Regions from separate parts of the Streptomyces sp. BBFR2 genome, predicted to be linked through region 4. Evidence: riboswitches for the same ligand, from Rfam matches in the RefSeq annotation. Region 4 holds a riboswitch; each other region holds the start of a gene.
What was found. Region 4 has a riboswitch for cyclic di-AMP ahead of ACGH2B_RS17250 (transglycosylase family protein). Riboswitches for the same ligand answer to the same signal wherever they lie in the genome.
Positions count from the first base shown of each region.

Region 1: linked by a shared signal. The riboswitch ahead of ACGH2B_RS14900 (M23 family metallopeptidase) and the one ahead of ACGH2B_RS17250 (transglycosylase family protein) in region 4 are both predicted to bind cyclic di-AMP.
Region 2: linked by a shared signal. The riboswitch ahead of ACGH2B_RS09480 (NlpC/P60 family protein) and the one ahead of ACGH2B_RS17250 (transglycosylase family protein) in region 4 are both predicted to bind cyclic di-AMP.
Region 3: linked by a shared signal. The riboswitch ahead of ACGH2B_RS05100 (M23 family metallopeptidase) and the one ahead of ACGH2B_RS17250 (transglycosylase family protein) in region 4 are both predicted to bind cyclic di-AMP.

Region 1 covers NZ_CP172415.1:3,734,653-3,742,153, reverse strand. The annotation lists gene ACGH2B_RS14910 (protein kinase family protein) at 1-698, opposite strand, end outside; gene ACGH2B_RS14905 (aldo/keto reductase) at 757-1,701, opposite strand; gene ACGH2B_RS14900 (M23 family metallopeptidase) at 2,050-3,258, opposite strand; cyclic di-AMP (ydaO/yuaA leader) riboswitch at 3,271-3,422, opposite strand; gene ACGH2B_RS14895 (DUF2332 family protein) at 3,808-4,911, shown strand; gene ACGH2B_RS14890 (PP2C family protein-serine/threonine phosphatase) at 5,082-6,221, opposite strand; gene ACGH2B_RS14885 (SulP family inorganic anion transporter) at 6,468-7,501, opposite strand, start outside.
Region 2 covers NZ_CP172415.1:2,508,190-2,515,690, forward strand. The annotation lists gene pcrA (DNA helicase PcrA) at 1-1,805, opposite strand, end outside; cyclic di-AMP (ydaO/yuaA leader) riboswitch at 2,066-2,249, shown strand; gene ACGH2B_RS09480 (NlpC/P60 family protein) at 2,257-3,399, shown strand; gene ACGH2B_RS09485 (hypothetical protein) at 3,529-3,882, opposite strand; gene ACGH2B_RS09490 (GNAT family N-acetyltransferase) at 3,995-4,795, shown strand; gene ACGH2B_RS09495 (alpha/beta hydrolase) at 5,159-6,283, opposite strand; gene ACGH2B_RS09500 (LuxR C-terminal-related transcriptional regulator) at 6,573-7,397, opposite strand.
Region 3 covers NZ_CP172415.1:1,463,190-1,470,690, reverse strand. The annotation lists gene ACGH2B_RS05110 (M16 family metallopeptidase) at 1-891, shown strand, start outside; gene ACGH2B_RS05105 (M16 family metallopeptidase) at 930-2,312, shown strand; cyclic di-AMP (ydaO/yuaA leader) riboswitch at 2,564-2,721, shown strand; gene ACGH2B_RS05100 (M23 family metallopeptidase) at 2,734-3,510, shown strand; gene ACGH2B_RS05095 (GntR family transcriptional regulator) at 3,737-4,432, shown strand; gene ACGH2B_RS05090 (HPr family phosphocarrier protein) at 4,756-5,037, opposite strand; gene ACGH2B_RS05085 (GNAT family N-acetyltransferase) at 5,224-7,501, shown strand, end outside.
Region 4 covers NZ_CP172415.1:4,248,633-4,256,133, reverse strand. The annotation lists gene ACGH2B_RS17270 (exopolyphosphatase) at 1-897, opposite strand, end outside; gene ACGH2B_RS17265 (DUF501 domain-containing protein) at 894-1,439, opposite strand; gene ACGH2B_RS17260 (septum formation initiator family protein) at 1,564-2,019, opposite strand; gene eno (phosphopyruvate hydratase) at 2,213-3,493, opposite strand; gene ACGH2B_RS17250 (transglycosylase family protein) at 4,038-4,715, opposite strand; cyclic di-AMP (ydaO/yuaA leader) riboswitch at 4,720-4,925, opposite strand; gene ACGH2B_RS17245 (transglycosylase family protein) at 5,145-6,173, opposite strand; gene ACGH2B_RS17240 (cytochrome P450) at 6,405-7,501, opposite strand, start outside.

The sequences.
Region 1 (7,501 bases), 510 kb from region 4:
AAGTGGACCAGCCCGCGGGCGCTCATGAACTCGGTGCCGCGCCGCAGCTCGCTCTCCGCCCACAGGTAGGGCGCCGCGCCGCCGGGCTCCGCCCAGGCGCCGCGCCGGACGTCGCCGAGGTGGTCCGTGAGCGTCCGGGGCACATGCTCCAGGAAGAGCACCAGGCTGGACGAGGAGCTGCCGATGGCCTCCAGCCGATGGCGTACCGCGGCGGAGCCGTCCCAGTGGGCGACGGTTCCCGCGACGCCGCCGAACAGGTCGGCGAAGTCGTCCGGGGGCCGGTCCGGCAGGACGCGCCAGTGGTACAGCAGCGGGAATCCCGCGTACGCGCCGCGCAGGGCCCAGGCGGTGGTCATGAGGTGTGCGGCCAGTTCCCGCCAGGCGCCGAAGCCCGCCGAGCCCGCCCCGTACTGGTACTGGAGGGGGAGACCGAAGAGGTTGGCGGTCGAGCGGACGTGTTCCGGCCGCAGTTCGAGGTCGGTCAGCGGGACCCGTTTGACGAAGACCCGCCGTCCCCCGGCCTCCATCTCCGTCCGCCGGCCGCCGACACCCGAGCCGTGCACCGGGGCGGCGGCCACCGCGGCGCCGAGGTCGCGGTCGCTCAGCAGGGCGAGTCGCGCGCCCGCGTCCGCGTACGCCGCCAGCCGGCCGGCGGGCAGCGGCGCGGGCGCCGTGTCCGGCCCGCGTGCCTCCTCCATGGGGATTCCCTCCCGGTGCTTCCCGGTGCTTTCCGGATCTCCCGCCCGGCGCTCCCCGTTACGCCGAAGCCTCGTCCAGCGCTTCCAGCTCCGCCGGGGTGAGCCGGAGGTCCTGAACGGCCAGGAGGGCGGGGAGCTGGGCGGTGGTGCGGGCGCTGGCGATCGGGGCGGTGACCGTGGGGCGGGCGGCGAGCCAGGCGAGGGCGACGGTGGCGATCTCCGCGTCGTGGGCGGCGGCGACGGTGTCGAGGGCGGTCAGGACGCGGACGCCGCGGTCGGTGGCGAGGTGGGCGGCCGCCTTGCCGGCGCGGGCGCTGTCGACGTCCGTACCGGGGCGGTACTTGCCGGTCAGGAAGCCGGAGGCGAGGGCGTAGTACGGGACGGCGCCCAGGCCGTGGCGGGCGGCGACATCGGCCAGTTCGCCCTCGTAGGTGTCGCGGGAGACCAGGTTGTACTCCGGCTGAAGGGCGATGTAGCGGGCGAGGCCCTCGCGCTCGGAGAAGGCCAGGGCCTCGGCCAGGCGCGCCGCGGAGATGTTGGAGGCGGCGATCTCGCGGACCTTGCCGGCCCGGACGAGGTCGTCGAGGGCGGTCAGGAACTCGCCGACCTCGACCGATTCGTCGTCGTAGTGGGTGTAGTAGAGGTCGATGTGGTCGGTACGCAGGCGGCGCAGCGAACCCTCGACGGCCTTCTTGATCGTGTCGGCGGCCAGGCCCTTGAGGTCGGGGTGGGCGCCGGCCTTGGTGGCGATGACGACATCGTCGCGGTTGCCGCGGGCGGCGAGCCAGTCGCCGATGACGGTCTCGGACTCGCCGCCCTTGTTGCCCGGCACCCAGGCCGAGTAGACGTCGGCGGTGTCGATGAAGTTGCCGCCGCCGGCGACGTACGCGTCGAGCACGGCGAAGGACTCGGACTCGTCGGCGGTCCAGCCGAAGACGTTGCCGCCGAGGCAGAGCGGGGAGACGGAGAGCGAGCCGAGGGGCTTACGCGTGGTGGTGGTCATGCGTAGGTGCAGCGTGACGACGTGCGGAGATATTCCTGCGCGCGGCATCCGGAGGAGCCCGTCCCGTATGCCGGGCGTACGGGCCGCCGCGCCCCGCCACGGCACCGCGACGGGCGCCCGGGGAGCCGCCTCGCCCGGGGCCAGGACCGGGGCCACGACCGGCGCGCGCCGGCACCGTGCGCGCCCCAGGTGCCCGGGCCCCCGCCCGGCGCACGGCAGCGCCCCGCGCGCCCCGGCAACCACGGTCCGCCCGGAACCGCGACGGCGCCCCGGCGCGGCGCCGGACACCCGGGCGCCGCACCTCCCGCCGACGACGGCGCCCCCGGAATCAGCCGGCTCCCCCAGGGGTCAGACGTGCAGCCCGCGCCCGCGCAGCCACGGCACCGGGTCGATGGGGCCGCCGCCACCGGGGCGGACCTCCAGGTGAAGGTGGGGGCCGGTGACGTTCCCGGTGGCGCCGACACGGCCGATGACCTCGCCGGTGGAGACCTTCCCGCCGGTCTTCACCATCGACGACAGGTGGCAGAACCACAGCTCCGTACCGTCGTCGAGGGTGAGGACGATGCGGTAGCCGTACGAACCGGCCCAGCCCGCCTGCGTGATGGTGCCGGAGTGCACGGCCTTGACCGGCGTACCCGTGGGGGCGGCGAAGTCCTGGCCGGTGTGGTCGGCGGCCCAGCGGTCGCCCGCCTGACCGAAGCTCGCGGTGAGGGTGTACGACGTGACCGGCAGCAGATAGCTCTTGGCCAGCTCGGCCAGGCGGGCCGCCTCCGCCTTGGCACGGGCCTCGGCCTCGCGCTTCGCCTTGGCGGCCGCCTCCTTGCGCGCGGCCTCGGCCCGCTCCGCCTTCGCGTCGGCCACCGCGTCCTGGTGGTCGCCCGCCGCGGTCTTCTCCGCCTGGGCGAAGGCGGTGTGTTCGGCGGCGTCCCGGGCGTCGCGCTCGGCGGCGGTCTGCTGGTTGTCGGCCTGCTGGAGGATGCGGCTGCGCAGCGCCTCCCCGGCGCCCGTCCCCCGGCCGTCCTCGGTGGTGAGGCCGGCGGACGACAGCGGCGCCGCGGTGGTGGTGTCCGCGTCGTCGGAGGAGCCGAGCAACGGCCCGATGCCGGGGAGCGATTCGGCGTCCGGCAGCGCTCCGGTGACGTCGGCGGCGAGGGTGCCTAGGTCCGGTACGGAGATCGGGACCGGCGGCTTCTCCTCGGCGGTCGCCATCCCGCCGGCGCCGACCGCCGCGATCACGCCGACGCCGAGGACCGTGCCGCCGCGGGCCAGCCCGCCGCGCTGCTTGGCGACACGGTGACGGCCGCGGACGGCCCGCACGGACTCCTCGGTCGGGTTCCACTCACCGGGGGCGTCGTCCGCCGCGCCCGCGGTCTCCAGCGGCGCGGGCCCGCCGGCGTCCGCGCCGTACGGGCCGGGGCCCTGGGCGGCGAGGCCCTCCTGGGTGAACGTGCCCGGGGCGAAGACCGCCGTGTCGGCCGGGGCGGCGGTCGGCCCGGGGGCGAAGCCGTGGGAGAGGTGGGCGGACGGGGCCTCGGGGGCAAGCCTGTTGGACGCCACGGGGGCGCACTCCTTTCCTTCCTTCGCGCCTACCGGGTTAGCTGACGGGTTCGGAGCAGGAAGGTCTCCTACGGGCGGCCTCTGGCCGAGGCGTCCGATTCACCCCATGGTGGTGGTTCCCCGGTTCCCTCCGCGCCGCTCGGGCCGCCCGGCACAACATCAGGACACATCACGGCAGTTCACGAAATATCGGCGCACCGGCGTGCACGGAAGCGCCGTATGCGAAGTGACCACCGGTGTGCCCGGATGTCCGGGTACCTGAAGAGCGCGTACGGGATTCGGCGTGGGGGCACGGTGCCGCCTCTGCGACGGCTGGGACGACCGCGCTCCGTTATCGGACAGTAATAGAGATCGCGGCCGTTTTCCAAGCGTTCCCGTGAATCCGCTCCGCCCGACCGCGTTCCCTGGCCAAGACTTTCCGGGGCAACATCCGTGAAAAACGGGCGAGTTGACCGCCCCTCACGAAACGGCCTCCGCGTGATTGTGCATCACTTGTTATGCGGAGGGGTGCGTATCCCTCACGCTCCGTGAGCGAAGTAGCGTCTGATCATGGTCGTCGACTTCGTCAACAACGCACCGGCCCTGGCAGCGCGCTACCGGGACTTCTCCTGGTGGCAGGCGCGGGGCCGGTGTGCGGCCCACGAGGAGCTGACGGCGCGGATCGGGCAGGACCAGGAGCTGTGCGAACTCCTCGCCGCGTCCCTCCCGGCGGGCGACAGGCAGCACCCCGGCCTTCTGCTGGCGGCCGTCCGCCACCTCGACGGTCCGCACGCCGAGCAGGGCCCGCGCGGCGAGCCGGCGTACGGCCGCTGGCGCGAGTGGACGATCCGGCACTGGGACGAGGTCCGCGCCGTCGTCATGAGCCGCTCCCCCCGGACCGGCGAACCGGCCCGCTGCGCCGCCCTGCTGCCCCTCCTGGCCCGCCTCCGCGGCCCGTTGGCCCTCCTGGAGCTGGGCACCTCGGCCGGCCTCTGCCTCCATCCGGACCGCTACCGGTACGCGTACGAGCCCGCCGCCCCGGGGACGCCCGGGCCGGCCGCGCCCCCGGAGACGCACACCCTCGGCGCCCCGGACAGCCCGGTCACCTTCCGGTGCCGCGTCGGACGGGAGAACCGGGTGGCCGAGGCGGACGCGGCGCCGCCCGCGCGGCTGCCGGAGATCGTGTGGCGCGGCGGCATCGATCCCGCCCCGCTCGACCCGGTGGGCGACCCCGAGGCGCTGCGCTGGCTGCGGTCCCTGGTGTGGCCGGGCACCCCGGAGCGCGCGCGGCTGCTGACGGCGGCGGTGGACGCGGTACGGGCGGCGCCGCGGCCCGAGATCGTCCGCGGCGACCTGGTCGGGGAGCTGCCCGCACTGGCGGCGCGGGTCCCGGCGGACGCCACCCTCGTCGTCCTGCACACCGATGTGCTGCCCGCGCTGCCGCCCGCGCACCGGGAGCGGTTCGCCGACCGGGTGCGCGCGCTGCTCGCCGGGCGGCCGGGCGGCGGCCACTGGATCTCCCAGGAGCACCACTCCGTCACCCCGTGGCGGCCCGCCCCGTCCGCCGTCCGCCTCGCCCCGGACGACCGGGAACGGCTGCTGACCCTCGCGCTGGACGACCGCCCGGTGGCCCTGACCGGGGCGTACGGCCAGAGCCTGCACTGGGTGGCGTAGGGGTCCGCACCCGGAGGCGGCACCGGCGCGCGGGGCCCGGCCGTACGCCCCGCGCGCGGGTGCGGTCCCAGGGCTCCCCCGCGCGTCCGGCGCGCACCAGCCCCCCGCGCGCCGGGCGCCGCTCCGCCCGCGCCCCGCCGCGCCCACGCGACGCTCCACGCCCGCGCGCCCTACTCCTCCAGCGGCCGCTGCACCGCCAGCAGCGCCATGTCGTCGGCGCCCGCCCCGCCGGTGTGCGCGGCGACCTCGGTGACCAGCGTGTCCAGGAGCCGTTCCGGCCCGGGGAAGGCCCGGCCGCGCAGCCGGGCCACCGGGTCGTAGAACTCCCCCGCGCGGTTGCGGGCCTCCGTCAGGCCGTCCGTGAACAGCAGCAGGACCGAACCGGCGGGGAAGAACGTCTCGTCCGCCCGGTCCGGCCACCCGGCCACCTCGCTCATCCCCAGCGGCAGCGCGTGCACCGCGGGCACCAGCGTCCGCAGCCCGCCGTCCGGGGCGAGCAGCAGCGGCGGCGGATGCCCGCGGTTGAGGACGCGCAGCACGGCGCGCTCCCCGGACGGGATCTCCGCGAGCACGGCGGTGGTGAACCCCTCGTACTGGTCCAGGCCCTCGCGCCGCCGCCCCTCCCGCTGGAGGGCCCGCTCCAGCCGGCCGGCCACCGCCTCCAGCGTCGCCTCCTGCTCCGCCGCCTCCCGGAACGCGCCGATGACGATCACCGCCGCCTCGACCGCCTCCAGCCCCTTGCCCCGTACGTCACCGACGATCAGCCGCACGCCGTGCGGGGTCTCCTGCACCGCGTAGAGGTCCCCGCCGATCCGGGCGTCGGCCTGCGCGCCCACGTAGCGGGCGGCGACCGCCAGCCCCCCGATCCGCTCCGGCGGCGTCGGCAGCACGGCCCGCTGCGCCGCCTCGGAGACATCGCGTACGGAGGCGAGCCGGGCGTCGGAGAGGCGTACGACGCGGTTGATGCCGAGGGCGAGGACGGCGACGACGAAGACGGTCAAGACCTCGGTGGCGGAGAGATTGGTGTCCTGGGTGTCGGTGTAGAGGGCCGCCGTCAACTGGCCGAGCAGCGCCGCGAGGGCGGTGAGCGCCGTGTTCCGCAGCGAGTACAGCGGCGCGGCGACCAGCGGCGCCGCCGAGAAGAACGGCGAGGCGGTGTAGCGCGCGGGGGTGACGCTGTCGAAGACGACGCCGATGACGATCAGGGCCACGGGCAGCCAGCGCGCCACCCGGCGGCCGGCCGGCGACATCTGCGCGCGCCGCGCCCACCGCTCCCGGTCGCCCGTGCGCTCCCGCCCGCCTCGCCCCATCCGCACCGGCCTCTTCCCGCCTCACCTGCCCGCGGCCGGCCGTGCTCCCGGCCGCTCCTCCGGCCTCCCAAGGCTGTCCGCCCCGGGCCCGGACGGCGAGTTCACGGGGGCCGGACGGGTCATCCGGGCCCGGCCCGCGGGGGTTCCGGGCGCGGTCCCGGACCGGGCCGGCCCCGAGCGTGGAGGGCCTCGCCCGCCCCTGACGCGTACCGCCCCGCAGCCGCCGCGCCCCGGGGCGGCCGCCCGTCAGTGACCGCCCGCGACCGCGCCGCTGAGCGTCCGGTGCAGATCCGCGCTGGGCGCGTTCAGGCCGGTGATCTCGACGCTCTTGCCGCGCTGCGCGTATTTGGCCGTGACCGCGTCCAGGGCGGCGACCGAGGAGGCGTCCCACACATGGGCGGCGGACAGGTCGATGACCACCTTCTCCGGGTCGTTCGCGTAGTCGAACCGGGTGACCAGATCGTTGGCGGAGGCGAAGAACAGCCCGCCGGTCACCGCGTAGACGACCTGACCACCGTCCGGATCGGTGACCGCCGTGACGTCCGCGTGCCGGGCGACACGGCGCGCGAAGATCACCATCGCGGTGACCGAACCGACGACCACCCCGATCGAGAGATTGCCGGTGGCCACCACGACCACGACGGTCAGCACCATGACGGCGGTCTCGCCGAACGGCATCCGCCGCAGCGTCGCGGGCCGCACCGAGTGCCAGTCGAAGGTCCCGACGGAGACCAGCACCATCACGGCGACCAGCGCGGCCATCGGGATCTCGGACACGACCGGCCCGAGGGCGATGCAGAGGACCAGGAGGAAGAAGCCCGCGAGGAAGGTGGACAGCCGGGTCCGGGCGCCGTTCTTCACGTTGATCATCGTCTGGCCGATCATCGCGCAGCCGCCCATCCCGCCGAAGAACCCGGTGACGATGTTGGCGACGCCCTGACCGATCGACTCCCGCGTCTTGTTCGAGCGGGTGTCGGTGAGTTCGTCCACCAGCTTGGCCGTCATCAGCGTCTCCATCAGCCCCACCAGCGCCATCGCCAGCGCGTACGGCGCGATGACCGTCAACGTGTGACCGGTGAACGGCACGTCAGGCAGCCCCGGAACGGGCAGCGACGACGGCAGCCGCCCCTTGTCGCCGACGGTGGGCACCGCGATCCCGGCGGCCACCGTGATCACCGTGAGGACCACGATCGACACCAGCGGCGCGGGCACCGCCCGGGTGATCCTGGGGAAGAACACCATCAGCGCCAGACCCGCGGCGACCAGCGGATACACCGCCC
Region 2 (7,501 bases), 1.7 Mb from region 4:
GCGTCCGCCTCGTCGGCGGCGGGGCCGGCCACCCGGTCCTGCTCGAACTCCAGGGCCACGGCGGCGAGTTCCTGGAGGTTCTCGATCCGGGTCTCGTCCTGCGGGTCGGAGGAGGACTGCAGCTCGGCCAGATAGCCGGTGCGCTCCAGGACCGCTTCGAGGACGGTGGCCGGGCCGGCGCCGGATTCGACGATGGTGCGCAGCTCTTCCATCAGAGTGTTGAAGCGCCGGACGGCGTTGGCGGAGCGGGCGGCCATACCGTACGCCTCGTCGACGCGGCGCAGCGCCTGCGGGAAGCTGATCTTCTCGCGGAGTGCCAGGGCGTCGATCATCGCCTCGGCGCGGTCGCCGATGCCGCGCTTGGGGACGTTGAGGATCCGGCGGAGCGGGACGGTGTCCTCCGGATTGGCGAGCACACGCAGGTACGCGAGGATGTCGCGGACCTCCTTGCGCTCGTAGAAGCGGACGCCGCCGACGACCTTGTAGGGCAGCCCGACGCGGATGAGGATTTCCTCGAAGACGCGGGACTGGGCGTTGGTGCGGTAGAAGATCGCGACGTCCCCGGCGCGGGCGTCCCCGGCGTCGGTGAGGCGGTCGATCTCGTCGGCGACGAACTGCGCCTCGTCATGCTCGGTGTCGGAGACGTAGCCGGTGATGCGGGGGCCCTCGCCCGCTTCGGTCCAGAGGTTCTTGGGGCGGCGGTTCTCGTTGCGCTCGATGACGGCGTTGGCGGCGGAGAGGATCGTCTGGGTGGAGCGGTAGTTCTGCTCCAGCAGGATCGTCGTGGCGTCCGGGTAGTCCTCCTCGAACTGGAGGATGTTGCGGATCGTGGCGCCGCGGAAGGCGTAGATCGACTGGTCGGCGTCGCCGACGACGCACAGCTCGGCGGCGGATTCGGCCGGGCCGACCAGCTCGCGGACGAGGGTGTACTGCGCGTGGTTGGTGTCCTGGTACTCGTCGACCATGACGTGGCGGAAGCGGCGGCGGTAGTGGGCCGCGACGTCCGGGAACGCCTGGAGGAGGTTGACGGTCGTCATGATGATGTCGTCGAAGTCCAGGGCGTTGGCCTCGCGCAGCCGCGCCTGGTAGAGCGCGTACGCCTGGGCCAGGGTCTTCTCGAAGCCGTCGGCCGCCTGCCCGGCGAAGGTCTCCTCGTCGATGAGCTCGTTCTTGAGGTTGGAGACCTTGGCGCTGAAGGACTTGGGCGGGAACCGCTTGGGGTCGAGATCGAGATCGCGGCAGACCAGGGCCATCAGGCGCTTGGAGTCGGCGGCGTCGTAGATCGAGAACGACGAGGTGAAGCCGAGGTGCTTGGACTCGCGGCGCAGGATGCGGACGCAGGCGCTGTGGAAGGTGGAGACCCACATGGCGTTCGCCCGGGGGCCGACCAGCTCCTCGACGCGCTCCTTCATCTCACCGGCGGCCTTGTTGGTGAAGGTGATCGCGAGGATCTGGCCGGGGTGGACGCCGCGGGCGGCGAGCAGATGGGCGATGCGGTGGGTGAGCACACGTGTCTTGCCGGAACCGGCCCCGGCGACGATCAGCAGCGGGCCGCCGGAGTGCACCACGGCGGCCTTCTGGGCGTCGTTGAGCCCTTCCAGGAGCGCGGCCGGGTCGACGGCGGGGCGGGCGGCGCCGTCGCGGTAGTGCGCGTCCCGGGGCACGGGCGCGTCGAACTTTCCGCTGAAGAGGTCGTGCGGGACCTCCTCCGGGGCCGGGCCGTGCTCGTCCTCGGGGGGCGGCGGGGGCTCCTCGTCCTTGGGGGCGAGGTCCGCCAGGAAGCTGTCGTCAAAGAGGCTGCTCATCGCCCACCGAGTCTAGGCCGCCCCACTGACAGTCGGGCCCGGAGCCGGGGAAAGGCCGGAAGGAGGAGGGTTCCGCCCCCAGCTCCCACGAATCCGGCATTCACCGCAGAAACCTCGCCCTGCCCACGCGATCGTCACTTCATGCACACAGGTCACGGAAAGGTTTCGGGCAATTCGAACACCTGCCTTCACAGGAGCCACACGAGTTGGCTAGGTTCACGCTCGGGCAGCCCGCATCCCGCGGACGACAGCGTCCGCACGGGCCGCCTCCGCCGAGTCCGGCCCTGCCCCACGGCACCCGGAGCCGGGGACCCACCAGCACCACCGGGGTGAATCGACCTGCACGGCCGCCGCGCGCGGACGTACCGGCCGTAGGGCAAGCCTTCCGTTGCGACACCGCCCGAACCCGACAGCTAACCCGGTAGGCGGTCCACGGAAGGAGTCGCCGGCCTTGCCGTCGCACCGCAAGCCGCGCACCCGCGCCCTCACCTCGCCCGGCAGCCGCCGGACGGCCGCCGGACTGACGACCGCGGCGTTCGCCACCGTCACCCTGCTGTCGCAGTCCGCCGAGGCGGCCCCCCGGGCCCCGAAGCCGACCGTCGAAGAGGTCAAGAAGAAGGTCGACGCCCTCTACCACCAGGCGGAGGTCGCGACCCAGAAGTACAACGCCGTCAAGGAACGCGTCGACGCGCGGCGGGCGGAGGTCAGCGACCTCCAGGACGCCGCCGCCCGCCGCACAGGGAAGCTCAACGAGGCCCGCCGTGAGCTGGGCACCTTCGCCGCCGCGCAGTACCGCAGCGGCGGGATGAGCACCACGGCGCAACTGATGTTCGCCAAGGACCCGCAGCAGTTCGCCGACCGCAGCCACCTCATGGAGCGGCTGACCGGACGGCAGCAGCAGGCCGTCGACGCCTACCAGGAGCAGCAGGCGGCCGCGGCCCGCCAGCGGGCCGCGGCGACCCGCAGTCTGGAGCGCCTCCAGGAGTCGCAGAGCGAGCTGGCCGGCTCGAAGCGGACGGTCCAGGGCAAGCTGGCCGAGGCCCGGCAGTTGCTCTCCGACCTGACCGCCCAGGAGAAGGCGCGCCTGGCGGAGCTGGAGCGCAAGAAGGAGGAGGCCGCCCGCCGCAAGGCCGAGGAGGAGGCCCGCAAGCAGCGCGAGCGGCCCGGTGGCGGCGGCACGGACACCGGCTCCCCCGGGACGACCGACCCCGGCCAGGGCGGCGGACCGGCCGACGGCTCGTACCGTACGAAGGCCGCGAAGGCGCTCGCGTTCGCCCGCGCGCAGATGGGCAAGCCGTACGTCTGGGGCGCCACCGGCCCCAACTCCTACGACTGCTCCGGGCTGACGCAGGCCGCGTGGAAGGCCGCCGGGGTGGACCTGCCGCGGACGACCTGGGACCAGGTGAAGTTCGGCCAGCGCGTCGCCACCAAGGACCTCGCCCCCGGTGACCTGGTGTTCTTCTACAACGACATCAGCCATGTCGGGATGTACATCGGCGACGGCAAGATGATCCACGCCCCGAAGCCGGGCGCGAGCGTACGCATCGAGTCGATCTACTACATGCCGATCTACGGGAGCGTCCGCCCGGCGTGACGCCCCGCCGGGCCGCGTGACCGCCCCGGAGAACGCCACCGGCCCGGCCCCTTCGGTGAGGGGCCGGGCCGGTGGCGTGCGCGGGGTGGGCCGGGGGCGCGGGGGAATCGCCGCGCGCCCCTCCCGGGGTCAGACCCAGAGCACCGCGATGAAGATGTTGACCATGGTGAGCAGGCCGACCGTGCCGAACAGCGGCTTGGCGACGCTCTCCTCGTCCCGCTTGACGTAGACCAGCCCCAGGATGACGACCAGGACGGCCAGCTTGATGCCGATCTTGATGTTGTCGACCGGGCTGCCCTGGGCCTGGTTCAGGCCGACCAGCACGATGCCGGTGACCAGCATCGTCAGCGCACCGTGCAGCATCGCCGGCACGAACCGGGCGGTGCCCGCGCTCATCGCCTTCATCTGCGTCAGAAAGCCTCCCAGCAGGGAGGCGATACCGATGATGTGCAGACCGACGAAGATATTGATTACTACGTCCATAGTGCGGATCGTAACGGTCTCCCCCATACCTCCTCCCGGGGGCCTCGTCGCGGCTGTTCCTGGCCTGTTCACGGCCTGTCCGCGCCGTGGGGGCGGCTCTAGGGTGCGGCGCATGGACCGTGCCGATGCCGCCCGCCGCCCCGTCCCCGACACCCCGGAGCGGGGCCCTGGCGCCCCGGAGCGAGGCGGACATACGGGCGGCCCGGCCGGGCCGGGTGCCCCGGCCGGTCCGCCGGTGGCGGGTGACCCCGCCGCTCTGGCGCGGATCGCCGCCGTCTGGGCACACGGGTGGGCACGGTCCCGCGCGACGCCGCCGCCGCGAGCGGTTCTGGGCGGCTACCGCATCGAGGTCGGCCGCCCGCGGCACGCCGCCCGCTACGTCCTCCCGGCCGCCGACCCCGCGGTCCTGCGCGAGCTGGCCCGTACGGTGGCGCCGGACGTCTGGCTCAAGATCTGCGCGCCCCGCGACCGCGTCGCGCCGCTGCTCACCGGCGCCTGGCGGTACGACGAACCGCAGTACCTCATGACCGCCCCGTTGCCGCCGTCTCCCCCGGACACCGTGCCCCCGCCCGGCTACCGCCTCGTCACCGAGGAGTGCGACGGGATCCTGGACGTACGGATCCTGGTCACGGGCCGGGCGGCGGCCGACCGGCCCGCCGCGAGCGGCCGGACCGCGCTGACCGGCGGCACGGGCGGTGCCCCGTTGTCCGCCGTCCACGACCTGATCGGCACGGAGCCGGAACACCGCCGCCGGGGCCTGGGCCGCCTGGTGATGGCCGCGCTCACCGCCCATGCCGTCCGGCGGGGCGCCTTCGAGGCCGTACTCGTCGCCGGCCCGCCCGGCCGGAATCTCTACACGGCCCTCGGCTGGCACCTCCGCTCACCGGTCACGGCGGTGGTACGGGAGGGGTGAGGGCCGCTTCCTCGCGGTGAGGGCCGCTTCCTCGGGGTGAGGGCCGCTTCCTCGGGGTGAGGGCCGCTCGGGGCGTCGGCTCGGCCCCGGGGCCCCGGGGTGCGGGGCTTCGGCTCCGGGCGGTAGCCGCTGTGGGGCGGAAGGCTTCAGGGACGGAAGCCTTCGGCGGGCGAACGGTGCCCGGGCCGGGTGCCGCTCGCTCGGGAACCGTGGCGGGTGAGGCGACGGCGCCGGCTCGGGGCATGGCCGGGTGGGACGGCTTCGGCCCGTGGCGGGCGGCTTCGGCCCCTGGCGGGCGGGCCGTCCCTACGACGGGCGGGCTCGGCCCCGGCCGCCGGTCCCCCGATCGCCGCCGCTCGGCCGTCAGCCCCTGACCTGCCCGCTCAGCCAACGGAAGACCTCGGGAACCTGCTGGCGCCAGACCGCGGTGGTGTGGCCGCCGGCGTCCTTGCCGATCCGCCGTACGGTCACCGTGGTCGGCCGCCGGGCCTCCCGCTGGAGTCCGAGCGCGGCCTCGTAGCCGTCGCCGGGGGCGCCGGAGAGGAAGAGCGCGGTGCGCGGCGGGCGGCCCGCGGCGTTCGCCTCCCTCAGCTCGTGCAGCGGATTGCTCTCGATCCGCAGCTTCGGGTCCTTGCCGGCGAGTGAGGTGGCCTCGCCCGCCGGGTCGTTGTACCCGGACATACTGACCGCCGCGTGGTAGCGGTCCGGGTGGGCCAGGGCGAGCCTGGTCGCGCAGTGCGCCCCGGCGGAGTACCCGGCCAGCGCCCAGGAACCGGGGCGGTCCCCGGCCCGGAAGGTGTTGATGACCATCTGGCGCACATCGACGGTCAGCCAACTGTCGGCGTTGACCTTCCCGGGGATGTTGACGCAGCCCGTGTCGGCGCCCCGGTAGATGTTGGTACGCGGCGCGACCAGGATGAACGGCTCGATCTCCCCGCGCTCCATCATCGGCTGGAGCTGACGGGCCACCCCCAGCGTGCCGAGCCAGGACTTGGCCGACCCGGGGTAGCCGGGCAGCAGCTCGACCACCGGGAACTTCTTCGTGCGGTACGCCGGGTCGTGGTACTGCGGCGGCAGCCACACGTACACCTCGCCGCTGACGCCGGAGATACGGCCCTGGAGCTCCGTCATCTGCACGCCGGGCCCGACCACCGGATCGTCGGCGGGGCGGAACGGCTGGGCCCGGCGGGGCTCGTCGGATATCTGGAGGCCGCCCATCCCGTCGGGCCCGAGGTCGTGGGCCGCCTCGATGTGGCTCCCGGTGCCGAGGAGGTCGTCCCAGGTGTCGTAGAGGTTGTTGGCGTTGTTGACCAGCACGAAGACCACGGTGATGGCGGTGACCTGCGCGAACAGCAGCATGGCCAGCCGGATGGCGCCGCGCACCAGGCGCGGCCCCGCTATCCGGCTCCACAGCGCCAGCGGCACGACGAGGGCGACGGTCAGCAGCAGAAGCGAGGTGAGGAAGAAGGGCGTGCCCGTCAGGCTCATCGGGATCTCGCTTCCAGGACGTGTACGGCATGTACGTGGTCGACGGGTGGTGGCCGCGCCGACGGCAGCAGGCTCTCCGCGCCTTTAGATGGCGTTCCACGACGTCCTGGTTGCCCCTCTTCGCCAGGTTCTTTCCTCCTTTTGTCAGAGTTTTTGCCGATGGATCCCCGGTATGTGACGCGGACCTCTCCGGCGGCGGACCGAATCCTTCCGGTGGCGCGCCGGACGCCCGGACACCGCCGGACGGTGCGCCCGGCGCGACCGGCCGTACGTCAGGCCCGCCGCCGTGTCACACCAGGCGGCGGGCGGCGGCCCAGCGGGTCAGTTCATGGCGGTTGGAGAGCTGGAGCTTGCGCAGCACCGCGGAGACATGGGACTCCACGGTCTTCACGGAGATGAAGAGCTGCTTGGCGATCTCCTTGTACGCGTAGCCGCGGGCGATCAGCCGCAGCACCTCGCGCTCCCGCTGGGTGAGGCGGTCCAGGTCCTCGTCCAGCGGCGGCGCGTCCGTCGAGGCGAACGCGTCGAGCACGAATCCGGCGAGCCGGGGCGAGAACACCGCGTCGCCGTCGGCCACCCGGAAGATCGCGCCGACCAGGTCCTTCCCGGTGATCGTCTTGGTGACGTAGCCGCGCGCGCCGCCTCGGATGACGCCGATGACGTCCTCGGCGGCGTCGGAGACCGACAGCGCCAGGAAGCGGACCGGCCGCTCCGGGTCGGCCATCTGCGTCGCACTGCGGCGCAGCACCTCCACACCGCCGCCGCCGGGCAGATGGACGTCGAGCAGCACGACCTCGGGGCGGGTGGTGGCGATGACCGTGATCGCCTGATCGACGTCGGCCGCCTCCCCGACCACCTCGACACCGGTCCGCTCCGTCACCCCGATCTCCGCCTGGACGCCGGTCCGGAACATCCGGTGGTCGTCGACGAGCACCACCCGTACGGTGCGCTCCCCGTCCGCTCCCCCGGCGGCCGGGCCGTCGTCCGCCGGCCCCAGGGACGCGGGCCCGGCGGGGTCCGCGGTGCCGTGGGGAGCCGGTGTACCGGTGCCGACCGGTGTGCTCCGGGGAGCGTCGTCGCTGCTCACGCCCTGCTGTGCGCCGTCGCTGTGCATGTCTTCCGTCCGTCCCTCGTGGTCTGCGTCGTCATCATCGCGCGGTGCGGCGAGCGTGTCGTCGCCGCCGCGTATACGGCGCCCGGCGGGCGCGGCGGTGGGTG
Region 3 (7,501 bases), 2.8 Mb from region 4:
GTCCCCTACGGCACGGCGTTCGAGAAGCTGACGGCGATGGCGTACCCGGAGGGGCACCCGTACCACCACACGCCCATCGGGTCGATGGCCGATCTGGACGCGGCGTCCCTGGAGGACGCGCGGGCGTTCTTCCGCACCTATTACGCGCCCAACAACGCGGTCCTGTCGGTGGTCGGTGACATCGACCCCGAGCAGACGCTCGCCTGGATCGAGAAGTACTTCGGGTCGATCCCCTCGCACGACGGCAAGCAGCCGCCGCGCAGCGGTGAGCTGCCGGAGATCATCGGCGGCCAGCTACGGGAGGTCGTCGAGGAGGAGGTACCCGCCCGCGCCCTGATGGCGGCCTACCGCCTGCCGCACGACGGCACCCGTGAGGCGGACGCCGCCGATCTCGCGCTGACCGTGCTGGGCGGCGGCGAGTCCTCGCGCCTGTACAACCGCCTGGTGCGCCGCGACCGCTCCGCCGTCGCCGCCGGGTTCGGTCTGCTGCGGCTGGCCGGTGCGCCGTCCCTGGGCTGGCTGGACGTGAAGACGTCCGGCGGTGTGGAGGTCGCGGACATCGAGAGCGCCGTCGACGAGGAACTGGCCCGGTTCGCCGCCGAGGGGCCCACCCCGGAGGAGATGGAGCGGGCGCAGGCCCAACTGGAGCGCGAGTGGCTCGACCGCCTCGCGACGGTCAGCGGCCGCGCCGACGAACTGTGCCGCTACGCCGTCCTGTTCGGCGACCCGCAGCTCGCGCTGACCGCCGTGGGGCGTGTCCTGGACATCACGCCCGAGGAGGTGCAGGCCGTCGCCCAGGCCCGGCTGCGCCCCGACAACCGCGCGGTGCTCGTGTACGAGCCGACCGCCGCCGACGACAGCGCCGACAACGACGAGGAGGCGGACCGGTGAGCGACGCCACCACCCGCGAGGACCTGGCCATGAGCGAGATGACCTTCCACCCGCAGCCCAAGGGCGGGGCGCCCAGGCCGTGGGCCTTCCCGGCGCCCGAGCGCGGTGCGCTGCCCAACGGCCTGACGGTGCTGCGCAGCCACCGCCCCGGCCAGCAGGTCGTCGCCGTCGAGGTCGACATCGTCGCGCCGCTGGAGACCGAGCCGGCGGGGCTGGACGGCGTCGCGACGATCATGGCGCGGGCGCTGTCGGAGGGCACCGACCGGCACGACGCCGAGGAGTTCGCCGCCGAACTGGAGCGGTGCGGCGCCACGTTGGACGCGCACGCCGACCACTCCGGTGTCCGTGTCTCCCTGGAGGTCCCGGCCTCCCGGCTGCCGCGCGCCCTGGGGTTGCTCGCCGACGCGCTGCGCGCCCCCGCCTTCCCCGAGAGCGAGGTGGAGCGCCTGGTGCGCAACCGCCTCGACGAGATCCCGCACGAGCTGGCCAACCCGGGGCGCCGCGCCGCGATGGCGCTGTCCAAGGAGCTGTTCCCCGCGTCGTCCCGGATGTCGCGCCCCCGGCAGGGCACCGAGGAGACCGTCGGACGCATCGACGCGGCGGCTGTCCGGGCGTTCTACGCCGCGCACGTGCGGCCCGCGGCGGCCACCGCGGTGATCGTCGGTGACTTCACCGGCATCGACGTGGACGCGGCGCTCGCCGACACGCTGGGCGTGTGGCAGGGTGCCGCCGCCGAGCCGGTCACCGTCACGCCGATCACCGCGGACGACACCGGCCGTGTGGTGATCGTCGACCGCCCCGGCGCGGTGCAGACGCAGTTGCTCATCGGCCGGATCGGCGCCGACCGCCACGACCGCCAGTGGCCCGCGCAGGTCCTCGGCACGTACTGCCTGGGCGGCACGCTGACGTCGCGTCTGGACCGGGTGCTGCGGGAGGAGAAGGGCTACACCTACGGGGTGCGCTCCTTCGGGCAGGTGCTGCGGTCGTCGGCGCCGGACGCGCCCGGCGGCCCGGTCGGTGCCTCGCTGCTGGCGATCAGCGGCTCGGTCGACACGGAGTCCACCGGGCCGGCCCTGGACGACCTGTGGAAGGTGCTGCGCACCCTCGCGGCGGAGGGCCTGACGGACGCCGAGCGGGACGTCGCGGTGCAGAACCTCGTCGGTGTCGCGCCGCTGAAGTACGAGACGGCGGCGGCGGTCGCGGGGACCCTCGCCGACCAGGTGGAGCAGCACCTGCCGGACGACTACCAGGCGCAGCTCTACGCGCGGCTGGCCGAGACCGGCACGGTCGAGGCGACCGCCGCCGTGGTCAGCGCCTTCCCGGCCGACCGGCTGGTGACGGTGCTGGTCGGTGACGCGGCGCAGATCGCCGAGCCGGTGCGGGCACTGGGCATCGGCGAGGTGAAGGTCGTCAGCGGCTGACGGCCCGGTGGAGCGGTGGCCCGACCGGGTCACCGCGGCGCCGGCTTCCGGTACGGAGGCTCGGCAGAGTGGGACGGAACGGGATCCCGGGGGTGGTCATCCACCCCCGGGATCGTTCGTATGTCCGGTTTTGGTTCCGCTGTCACGGTGTGGTGTAACGCACAATATGGCGTTTCTGTTTGCCGATTGAAAGTTGCCACGATTAGCGTCATGCGCGCTGTCCGTCAGTAGCACGCCGCAACCGCGGCACCGGGCAGTCATCGCCGAGTCCCCGTACGGCGCGAGCCAGGGGAGCCGGGGACCCACATGTCCCCTGGGGTGAATCGGGCGCCTCTTCCGGAGGAGCCCGTAGGAGACCTTCCTGCTCCGAACCCGTCAGCTAACCCGGTAGGCGAGAAGGAAGGAAAGGATCAGCCAGCACATGGCGTTCACCCGTGCCACCGGGAAACACCGCCGTCCGAGCCGCAGTGCCCGGACGACCCGCAACATCGCCTCCGTCGCGGGTCTCGCCGCCACCGGCGTCGTCGCCTCCGTCGCCTCGCCCGCGATGGCCGCCACGTCCGGTGCCGCGCACGACACCGGTCTGCACCGCGCCGTCGTCATCGGTGACGAACTCGCCGAGCGGGTCGAGGCCCAGGCCGACGCGCAGCAGGCCGTCGCCGAGACGGCCGAGGCCAAGGCGAAGGCCGAGGCCGAGGCGGAGAAGCAGGCCAAGGCCGCCAAGGCGGCGGCCGACAAGCGGCACGAGGCGAAGGTCCGCGCGGCCCGCGAGGAGGAGCGCAAGCGCCTCAACGCCTTCGTCGCGCCGATCTCCGGCTCGTACGTCTCCACCGCCTACCAGGCGTCCAGCGGACTGTGGTCCTCCGGTTCGCACACCGGCATCGACTTCCACGCCGCCACCGGCACGAGCGTGCACGCCGTCGGCGCGGGCACCGTCGTCGAGGCGGGCTGGGGCGGGGCGTACGGCAACAACATCGTCATCAAGATGAACGACGGCACCTACACCCAGTACGGCCACATGTCGCAGCTCGGCGTCTCGGTCGGCCAGCGGGTGATGCCCGGTCAGCAGATCGGTCTGTCCGGCGCGACCGGCAACGTCACCGGTGCCCACCTGCACTTCGAGGCCCGTACCGGCCCGGACTACGGCTCGGACATCGACCCGATCGCCTACCTGCGCGCGCACGGCGTCAACGTCTGACGTCCGCCCCACGCGGTCCCCGGAGCCCCGGCTCGCCCCACAGGGCGTCCGGGGCTCCGTCGCGTCCGGTGGCGGGTGGCCGGATTTCCCGGGGCCGGGAAAGGTGCTCACCAAAAGATCACCATGAATAAGTGAAGGCGGTAAAGCAGCCTTCACCGTCGAATAGAGTCGCCGAAAAGGCGCCGCGGGGCGGCGTTTTCCGGGAAGGACGGTGGAGGCGCCCACGATGACGCGAGGCCAGATTTCCGTGCAGCGCATCTCCACGGCGATCCGCGACGACATCGTCTCCGGCGCGCTGCTTCCGGGCAGCCGGCTCGTCGAGGAGCTTCTGGCCGCCCGTTACGGCGTCTCCCGGGTGCCGGTCCGTGAGGCGCTGCGCACCCTGCAGTCCGAGGGGTTCGTCACCGCGCGGCGCCATGCGGGGGCGTGTGTCGCGGCGCCCACCGCGCAGGAAGCGGCCGACCTGCTGGACCTGCGGGCGCTCCTGGAGCCGATGGGCGCCGCCCGCGCCGCCGCCCGCCGCACCGACGCGCATCTGAAGGTGTTACGGGGCGTGGTGCGGCTCGGCAGGGAGCGGGTTCACCGCGGCTGCCCGGGCGATCTGCCCCGGTTGGACGGCTGGTTCCACGAGACGCTGGCGCGGGCGGCGGGCAATCCGGGGCTGACGGCGCTGCTGATCCAGGTGCGCCGGAAGATCGACTGGATGTACGTCGTCGAGCGTCCGGCACGGGACGCGGAGACGTGGGACGACCACGGCGCGGTGCTGGACGCGGTGGCCCGGGGCGACGCGGAGGCGGCGCGCGCCCTGATGGCGTCGCACATCGCGCGGTCGCTCCCGGCGTACCGTCCGCGCCGCCGCCCGGCGACCGCGGTACGCCGTCCGCCGCGTTCCGTCGGCAGCGGGCGGGTGCGTTCCGCCTAGGCCCGGTATTCGGGGCGGTGGGCCGGTGGCGGGATCTTTTCGGTACCGTGCGGGGAATTACGGAAACGGCCGTGCGGGGAAAGCGGACCGGCTCGGGGAATTCCCGCGCCGTGGAATTGTGCATTTCTGTGTGCCGGCCGCCCGTGTGGTGAAGGAACGCGTGGGCCGGGGTGGGATCCGGCCCCTGCGGCGCGAGCCCGGTGGTCCGTGCGGGGGCCGCTCGGCGGGAGCGTCCGGGAAAGGGAAGGCCCCGCCGCGGTGACCATGTCCGGTCGTGGCGGCGGGGCCGTGCCCCGGTCGCGGGGCGGTGGGGGCGTCCCGGTTCAGACGGTCTCCGGCAGCTCGTCGAGCCCCTCGGCGACCAGCTTCGCCAGGCGCTCCAGCGCGGCTTCCGCCCCTTCGGCGTCCGAGGCGAGCACGATCTCCTCGCCGCCCTGGGCGCCCAGGCCCAGCACCGCGAGCATCGAGGCCGCGTTCACGGGGGTGCCGTCGGTCTTGGCGATCGTCACGGGGACTCCGGCGGCGGTGGCCGCACGGACGAAGATCGAGGCGGGACGGGCGTGCAGCCCCTCGGCCCAACCGACAGTGACGCGGCGCTCAGCCATGGTGTTGCCCTTCAAGTCGTTACGGTTGTCTAGACCACTCTCTCATGTCGGCCCCGGTGCCGTAGAAGCCCCGCCCCCGGTGTTCCCCACCACGTCCGCACCGGCCCGCCCACCCCGCCCGGGGACCGCCCGACCGGCCCCGCGCGCACCGAGCCGGTTGTCGGTGCCCGGCCGTACGCTGTCCGCATGCAGCAGCCGCCGGATCACGCGTACCCGAGCCACTGGGAAGCCGATGTGGTGCTGCGTGACGGCGGCACCGCCCGGATCCGCCCGATCACCCCGGACGACGCCGCACGTCTGGTCTCCTTCTACGAGCAGGTCTCGGACGAGTCGAAGTACTACCGTTTCTTCGCGCCCTACCCCCGCCTCTCCGACCGCGACGTGCACCGCTTCACCCACCACGACTACGTCGACCGGGTCGGCCTCGCCGCCACCGTGGGCGGCGAGTTCATCGCCACCGTCCGCTACGACCGGATCGACGACCGGGGCCGGCCGGCCAAGGCCCCGGAGGACGACCAGGCGGAGGTCGCCTTCCTGGTACAGGACGCCCACCAGGGCCGCGGCGTCGCCTCCGCGCTGCTGGAGCACATCGCCGCGGTCGCCCGGGAGCGCGGCATCCGCCGGTTCGCCGCCGAGGTGCTCCCCGCCAACACCAAGATGATCAAGGTGTTCACGGACGCCGGATACGTCCAGCAGCGCACCTTCGAGGACGGCGTCGTCCGGCTGGAATTCGACCTCGAACCGACCGAGCAGTCCATGGCCGTGATGCGCGGCCGCGAGCAGCGCGCCGAGGCCCGCTCCATGCAGCGGCTCCTCGCCCCCGGGTCGGTCGCCGTCATCGGCACCGGCCGCGCGCCCGGCGGCGTCGGCCGCACCGCCCTGCGCCACCTCCTCGACTCCGGCTTCACCGGCCGCGTCCACGCCGTCAACCACGCCTTCCCCGAGGGGACCGGCCGCCTCGACCCCGAGGGCGTCCCCGCCGTCCGCTCCCTGCGGGAGATCGACGGCCCCGTCGACCTCGCGGTCATCGCCGTCCCCGCCGACCGCGTCCCCGAGGTGATCGACGACTGCGGGGAGCACGGCGTCCAGGGCGTCCTGGTCCTCTCCTCCGGGTACGCCGAGGCCGGGCCCGAGGGGCGCGAGCGCCAGCGCGCCCTGCTGCGCCGTACCCGCTCCTACGGCATGCGCCTGATCGGCCCGAACGCCTTCGGCCTGATCAACACCGCACCCGGCGTCCGGCTGAACGCCTCGTTCGCGCCGGTGATGCCCGCCACCGGGCGCATCGGACTGTTCACCCAGTCCGGCGCGATCGGCATCGCCCTGCTCAGCGGGTTGCACGAGCGCGGCCCCGGGGACGGCTCGCCCGCCGGCGTCTCCACCTTCGTCTCCGCGGGCAACCGCGCCGACGCCTCCGGGAACGACCTGCTCCAGTACTGGTACGACGACCCGGCAACCGACGTCGCGATCCTCTACCTCGAATCCATCGGCAACCCCCGCAAGTTCACCCGCCTCGCCCGCCGTACCGCCGCCGTCAAACCGGTCGTCGTCGCCAAGGGCGCCCGCCACCACGGCACCGCGCCCCTGGGGCACGCGGTCCCCACCGTCCGCATCCCGGACAGCACCGTCGCCGCCCTGATGCGGCAGGCCGGGGTGATCCGCGTCGACACCGTCACCGAACTCCTCGACGCCGGGCTGCTGCTCGCCTCCCAGCCGCTCCCGGCGGGAGCCCGCGTCGCCGTCCTCGGCAACTCCGAGGCGCTCTCCCTTCTCGCCTACGACGCGTGCCTGACCGAGGGCCTGCGCCCGCGGCGCCCCCGGGTGCTGCCCTCCGCCGCGACCCCGTACGACTTCCACGCCGCCCTCACCGAGGAGCTGGCGGGCGAGGGCTGCGACGCCGTCGTGGTCACCGCGATCCCCTGGGTGGGCGAGGGCGACGCGGCCACCCCCGGGGAGGCCGGGGAACTGGCCGCGGCGCTCCGCTCGGCGGCCGCCGCCGGCCCCGCCAAACCGGTGGCCGTCGTCCACCTCGCCATGGACACCCTCGCGACGGCGCTCGCCGCCCCGGGCGTAACGGGTGCGCCGGACGAGGTCCCCGGGGGCGCTGGGGACCTCGGGGGCGATGCTCCGGGGCTGACCGCCGCACCGGCCACCGGTGCCACCACCTCGCTCAACCGCCCCACGGAGCCCACCGCCGCCCCCACCACGCGGGACACCGGGGCCGTGCCCGAGCCGGAAGCGCCCGCCGCCCCCGGCCCCGCCCCCGCGTCCCCGGCGCCCGCCCCCGCCGCGGATCCCGCGTCCCCCGCGTATCCACCCGCCCGCACCCCGCTCCCCGCCTACCCCGCCGCCGAGCGCGCCGTCCGGGCCCTGGCCGAGGCTGTGCGGTACGCCGCCTGGCGCCGGGAGGCCGGAGAGCCGGGCCGGGTCCCCGCGTACGACGACATAGAGGAGGCCGCGGCCGGTG
Region 4 (7,501 bases):
GCTGACGACGACCTCCTCGGCGCCCGTGCGGTCCATGATCGCGAGGAGGACGAGGGCGCCGGCGGCGATGACGTCGACGCGGCCGGGGTGGATCACCGGGATCGCGGCGCGCTGGGAGTGGGTGGAGGCGACCAGGCGGTCGGTGATCTCGGCGACGCGGGCGCGGGAGATCCGCGCGTGGTGGACGGCGTCCGAGTCGTAACGGTCGAGGCCGAGGGCGATGGCGGCGACGGTGGTCACCGAACCGGCCAGACCGACGAGGGTGGCGGCCTCGCCGAGCGGGACGGCGGCCGCGGCCTCGTCGAGGGCGGCGGCCACATCGGCCTTGATCGCGGCGATCCGGTCGGGGGCCGGCGGGTCGCTGATCTCGCCGTCGCGCACCAGGTGCCGCTCGGTCATCCGCACGCACCCCATGTCGACGGAGCGGGCGGCGCGGACCGTGCCGTCGCCGAGGACGAACTCGGTGGAGCCGCCGCCGATGTCCACGACGAGGAAGGGGCGGGGCAGGTCGGTGGCGAGCAGTTCGCGGGTGGCGCCGGTGAAGGAGAACTTCGCCTCCTGGTCGCCGGTGATGACCTCGGGCTCGACGCCGAGGATGTCCCGCACACCGCGGACGAAGTCGTCGCGGTTGGCCACGTCGCGGGAGGCGGACGTGGCGACGAACAGGGTGCGCCCGGCGCCCAGCTCCTCGATGACCGCGGCGTACTCGCGGCAGGCGGCGAAGGTCCGCTCCAGCGCCTCGGGGGCGAACCGCCCGGTGCGGTCCACGCCCTGGCCCAGGCGGACGATCCGCATCCGGCGGTCCAGCTCGGTCAGCTCACCGGTGGCCGGATCGACGTCGGCGACGAGCAGCCGGATGGAGTTGGTACCGCAGTCGACGGCGGCGACCCGGGTCATTCGGCGTCTCCTTCGGGGGCCGTCTCCTGGCAGGGGCTCACGCACGGGCCCTTGCGCCACCACTCGGGCAGCATCGCGATCGCCTCGTCGCCCAGCGGGTTGACGCCGGGGCCGGCCGCGAGGGAGTGGCCGACGAGGACGTGCAGGCACTTGACCCGGTCCGGCATGCCGCCGGCGCTGGGGAAGCCCTGCAGCACCTCGATGGCGTCCCGGCGGCGGATGTAGTCCTCGTGGGCGGCGCGGTAGGCGGCGGCCAGCTCGGGGTCGGTCGCCAGCCGCTCCGTCATCTCCTTCATCACGCCGTTGGCCTCCAGCGTGCCGATGGCGGAGGCCGCGCGCGGGCACGTCAGGTAGTACAGCGTCGGGAACGGTGTGCCGTCCTCCAGGCGCGGGGCCGTCTCGACGACGTCCGGCTGACCGCAGGGGCAGCGGTGGGCGATGGCCCGCAGGCCGCGCGGCGGGCGGCCGAGCTGCTCCTTGAAGGCGGCGATGTCCGCGGCGGTGGGCTCGGTGGGCTCGGTCTGGGGCGGAGGCGTGTCCATGTGCGCTTTCGGTGGGATCTTCGATGGGGTCTTCGGTGGGCTCACGGCCGCGGACGGGCGGACGCGGCGGGTGCGGCGCGCCGGCGGACGCGGGCCGGGGCGGGCGGTTCCGGGGCGCGGGGCGTCACCGGTCGGCCGTGTCGACGTCGGTCCAGAGGTTCTCGTACCAGGGGGTGGAGGCCGCCGCCGCGCCCTCGCGCGGAGCGCCGTCACCGGCGCGTGAGCCGTCCTGGACGATATATCCCGTCTCGCCGGGGCGGACGAAGTGCAGGTGCAGGCGGGCCTGCTGCTCGACGTAGGCGGGGTCGCGCCAGCGGGACTTCTCGTCGCGCAGCCGGTCCAGCGTCCGGGCCGCCTCCTGGGCCTTGCGGCGCTGGTCGGCGATGTCGGAGCGCTGCGAGACGTACTGCCGTATCGGGTAGGCCAGGGCCACGACGAGGGAGCACATGACGAGGGCCAGCAGGGCCGCCCGGCCGGTGAGGCGGTTGCGGCGGGGGCGCCGGACGCGCTGCACGCGGGCCGCCGCCTGTTCGCCGAGCGCCTTGAGCCGGGTCGCGGTCGAGAACCGGTCCGCGGACACGTCGCCTCCCCTTGGGCCGACCGTCATGGAGTTCCTGCGCTCCCGCCGGGCGGGGCCGGTCGGAAGCGCAGCCGTCCCCGGCAACGGTACGGGACCGTCGCCGGGGACGAACGCAGGCCGTGGCGGCGGGTGGCCCGCCCTCGGTCGGGTGGGGCGGGGCGCACCTGTGCCGGGGTATCAGCCCTGGAGAGGGTCAGCCCTTGAACCGCGGGAAGGCCGAACGGCCGGCGTAGACCGCCGCGTCGTCCAGGATCTCCTCGATGCGCAGGAGCTGGTTGTACTTGGCGACGCGCTCGGAGCGGGCCGGGGCGCCGGTCTTGATCTGGCCGCAGTTGGTGGCGACGGCCAGGTCGGCGATGGTGACGTCCTCGGTCTCGCCGGAGCGGTGCGACATCATGCACTTGAAGCCGTTGCGCTGGGCCAGCTCGACGGCGTCCAGGGTCTCGGTGAGCGAACCGATCTGGTTCACCTTGACCAGGAGGGCGTTGGCGGAGCCCTCCTCGATGCCGCGGGCCAGCCGCTCGGGGTTGGTGACGAAGAGGTCGTCGCCGACGAGCTGGACCTTGGCGCCGAGCTTGTCGGTGATGACCTTCCAGCCGGCCCAGTCGTCCTCGAACAGCGGGTCCTCGATGGAGACCAGCGGGTACGCGTCCACCAGCTCCTCGTAGTACTCCGTCATCTCGGCGGCGGAGCGCTCCTTGCCCTCGAACTGGTACTTGCCGTCCTTGTAGAACTCGGAGGCGGCGACGTCCAGGGCGAGCGCGATGTCCTGGCCGGGGGCGTAACCGGCCTCCTTGATGGCTTCCAGGATGAGGTCGAGGGCCTCGCGGTTGGAGCCGAGGTTCGGGGCGAAGCCGCCCTCGTCGCCGAGACCGGTGGCCAGGCCCTTGCTCTTCAGGACCTTCTTGAGGGTGTGGTAGACCTCGGCGCCCCAGCGCAGCGCCTCGGAGAAGGACTCCGCGCCGATCGGGGCGATCATGAACTCCTGGATGTCGACGTTGGAGTCGGCGTGCGACCCACCGTTGAGGATGTTCATCATCGGGACGGGCAGCAGGTGCGCGTTCGGGCCGCCGAGGTAGCGGAAGAGCGGCAGGTCGCTGGCCTCGGAGGCGGCGTGCGCGACGGCGAGGGAGACGCCGAGGATGGCGTTGGCGCCCAGCGAGCCCTTGTTGTCGGTGGCGTCCAGGTCGAACATGGCCTGGTCGATGAGGCGCTGCTCGGTGGCGTCGTAGCCGACCAGCTCCGGGCCGATCTGCTCGATGACGGCGAGGACGGCCTTCTCGACGCCCTTGCCCTGGTAGCGGTTGGGGTCCCCGTCGCGCAGCTCGATGGCCTCGAAGGCGCCGGTGGAGGCGCCGGACGGAACGGCGGCCCGGCCGGTGGAGCCGTCGTCGAGGCCGACCTCGACCTCGACCGTGGGGTTACCTCGCGAGTCGAGAATTTCCCGGGCTACGACGACGTCGATGGACGGCACGTTGTCTCCTTCATGGGTGTCTGGAGTTCTGCGGCACGAGCCTAACGGCCCCCGGGTCCTCGACTGCCTCGCGGCCCGCACTACGGGACGAAAGTGCCTCGGACGCCGGGTTCCGGCCTTTCGGCAACGAAGGCCACGGAACGGAAAAGCAGGCGGATAAGGGGCAGGCCACGACGGTGTGTCCGGCACCAGAGTACGGAACGGCGAAACCCCGCCTCGGCGCACGGCGGGTGGCACCGGCTCGGGAGCCGGTGCCACCCCGGGGACGTGCGCGCCGGACGGGGCGTCGCGTGGGGAGGGTGATGCGGCGGGCGCGGGGCCCGGACGGTGCCGGGGCCGCGGCCCGCGAGGCCCGGGCGCCGGTGCCGTCCCCCGGTCCGGTGTGCCGTACGTACCGCCGTACGTACGGGAGCGGTGGACCGGGAGGGGCGGCCGTCATGTCCCGGCGCGCCTCGTGGCGGTGGGGACGGGGACGGCGGGGCCGGGGAGCCCGGGGTGCGGGGCGGTGAGCGGTGCCCCGCGGGGGGGGATCGGGCCGCGGGGATCAGATGTGGAGCTTCTGGCCCGGGAAGATGAGGTTCGGGTTGGAGCCGATGGTGGACTTGTTGTCCGCGTAGACCGACTTCCAGTTCTTGCCGTGCGCCTTGGCGATCTTGGCCAGGGTGTCGCCGGACTTCACGGTGTAGTTGCCGTGGCCCATGACGTGGTGCTGCGGGGCGCGCTTCGGGGCGGCCTCGGTCCGCGGGGCCTGCTGCTTCGGCGCCGCCTTGGGCTGGGCCTGCTGCTTCGGCGCCTGCTGCTTGGGGGCGGCCTTGGTGGTGGCGCCGGTGTTCAGGTCGGGGGACGGGCCACCGGCGGTGAGGTTGCCGGCGCCGGCGCAGGACCAGGCGCCCGGGCCCTGGATGGCGAGGAGCTTCTCGGCGGCCTGGATCTGCTGGGCCTTGGTGGCCAGGTCGGCGCGGGGCGCGAACTGCGTGCCGCCGGCGGCCGCCCAGCTGGAGGCGGAGAACTGCAGGCCGCCGTAGTAGCCGTTACCGGTGTTGATCGACCAGTTGCCGCCGGACTCGCACTGGGCGACGGCGTCCCAGGTGGCGACGGAGGCGGCGGAGGCGTTGGTGGCGCCCATCAGCGGGACGGCCACGGCGGCGCCGGCGACACCGGCGAGGGTCGCGACGCGGACGGCCTTGGAGGGGCGGCGGTGCTTGGCCTTGTTGCTCAGCATGGTTCGTTTTCCTCACCGACGCCTGCGAGGTGAGCTGTCGGGTTCGGGCGGCGTGGATTGCCCGGCCGTGCTTTCGCACGGCTTCACCCCAAGCCGGTTGACCCGCTTTCACGGGTGGGGCCGGCGCTTACCTTGGGTCCCCCGCTCCTGCCTTCGGCGCTTGCGCGTCGACCACCTTCGCCCACCGGCAGGATTCGGCGTGTGAACGAAGGGCCCGCTTTGGCGAGCGGTGCTGACCGTAAGCAGAACCCTCTGTTTCGTTCAAACCCCGCTTTCTGCGCCCAGTTGACCGTCAATGATCACAGAGGGGTCACATTTCCGCAGGTGGGGCGTGGTGCGGATTTGCCGGGACGGGTCGGACACCACGGAGCGCGACGAGAGCCATGTCTCACTTTCGCCAAAACGGGCAAAAGGCGCCTATCGCCCCGATCAGTGGCCCAGATCGAGGAGTTGACCGGGGTGGATGAGGTCCGGGTCGTCACCGATGACGTCCTCGTTCCGCTCGTACAGCGCGGGCCAGCCGCCCGGCAGCTCCCGCGCCTCGGCGATGGCTGACAGGTTGTCACCGGGGCGCACGGTGTACGAGCCGTCGCCCGGCTCCGCCCGCTCGCCGCCCCGCGAGGCGTGCCGCCCCGGGGTGCGGTCGCCGTCCCCCTCGTCGTCACCGCCGCCGCGGTGGCGCCCGGAGCCGTCGCCGCGGGAGCCGTCGCGGTCCGCCGGGGGCGTCGTACGGGACGGGTGCGACGGCCCGGCGGGGTCGGTGGCGTGGCCGGACGGATCGGTGGACGGATCGCCGGAGGGGGCGGTGCCGTCGGGCCGCCGCGGCTCACCCGGCGTCTTCGGGGAGCCGGTGGGGTCAGGCGTGCCGGGGGTGGTGGACGGGTCCGGGGTGCCGTCCGGGGTGGACGGGTCGGTGGTGTCCGGGTCCGGGGTGCCGGGGGCGTGGGTCCCGTCCTGGCCGGTGTCCGTGCCCGGGTCGGCGCCGGGGTCGGTGCCGGGGTCGGTGTCGGTACCGGTGTCGGGGAGCCTGCCGTCCGTGTCGGCGGGGGGTGTGCCGCCGGGGTCGACGTCGGGGGTGCCGCCGTCCTCGGTGAGCCCGGCGTCGACGGCGCAGCGCGGCCAGGCGTCCGGGCCGCGTTCGGCGAGGATCGCCTGGGCCACGGCTATCTGCTGGGAGCGGCTGGCCAGGTCGGGCCGGGCGGCGTACTCCAGACCGCCGTGGTCGCGCCACATGTCGAGGGTGAGCTGGAGTCCGCCGTAGAAGCCGTTGCCGGGGGCGCTGGACCAGATGCCGCCCGACTCGCACTGGGCGACGCGGTCCCAGGTGGTGGCGTCGGCGGCGTGGGCGGCGCCCGTGCCGAGGAGGGGCAGGGCGAGGCCCGCGCCGGTCACTCCCGCCGTGACAAAGAGGGCCGGTGCCTGGCGGGGGCGACGGTGTCTGCCGTTGCCGGTGCGCATGCGATTGCCTTTCGAGCGGCGGTTGAGTTGTCCGCCCCGGCGCCCCGGCGCGGCCGCCCGGGGTCCGGTACGGCCACCACCGAGCGGTGGAGCGTTTGTTCGGTGGCAAGGTAGCCGGGCCCACGGGGCGTCACAAGCTGGTGTAGCGGAGATCACGTGTAGGTCACGTGCCTGATGGAGCGTCAATTACTGGGCCCCGGACGGCCGTCCGCGCGGGTGGGCGGCGTGTCGTCAGGGGGCCGGGGTGAACGTCACGGGGAGGGTGCGCAGACCGCGCATGATGAGCCCGCCGCGCCACCGCAAATCGTCCGGTTCCGCCGCAAGCCGGATGTCGGGCAGGCGGGTCAGGAGGGTGGCGAGGGCGGTCTGTCCTTCGAGGCGGGCCAGTGGCGCGCCGAGGCAGTAGTGGATGCCGTGGCCGTAGCCGAGGTGCGGGTTGTCGCCGCGGCGCAGATCGAGGGTGTCCGGGGCGTCGAAACGTGCGGGGTCGCGGTCGGCGGCGGCCAGCACCACCAGCACCGGATCGCCCTCGGCTATCCGCTCGCCGCCGATCGTCAGCTCCTCGGTCGCGAACCGCCAGGTGGCCAGCTCGACCGGCCCGTCGTAGCGCAGCAGCTCCTCGATGCCGGTGGCGAGGACGTCCGCGTCGCCGCAGGCCAGCGACTTCTGGAGGAGTTCGCGCTGGTCCGGGGCGCGCAGCAGGGCGTAGGTGCCGTTGCCGATGAGGTTGACGGTGGTCTCGAAGCCGGCGAAGAGCAGGATGAACGCCATCGCGGCGACCTCGTTCTCGGTGAGGTGTTCGCCGTGGTCCCAGGCGCGGATCAGGCCGGAGATCAGGTCCTCGCCGGGCGCGGGCTCGGGCGGCAGGACGGCGCGTTTGCGGTGGATCAGCTCGGCGAGGTAGCCGCGGATCTTCTTGACCGCCTTGGCGACGCCGCCGCGCGGACCGCCGCCGGTGCCGCCCGGCTTGGTGTGGCGGAGCATCATCGCGGCCCAGTCCCGGAAGTCGTCCTGGTCCTCGCGCGGGACGCCGAGCAGATCGCAGATGGCGTAGATCGGCAGCGGGAAGGCGAACTCGTGGATGAGGTCGGCCTCGCCGCGGGCGGCGAAGGAGTCGATGAGCCTGTCGGTCAGCTCCTGGACGCGCGGTGCGAAGGCGGCGACGCGGCGCGGGGTGAACGCCTTGGAGACCAGCCGGCGCAGCCGGGTGTGGTCCGGCGGGTCGATGTTGAGCAGATGCGTCATGAGGTTGGCGCTGCGCTCGCCGGGGATGCCGACCTTGCCCTTGCCGTGGGCGCTCTCGCTGTGGTGCACCGGATTCTTCGACA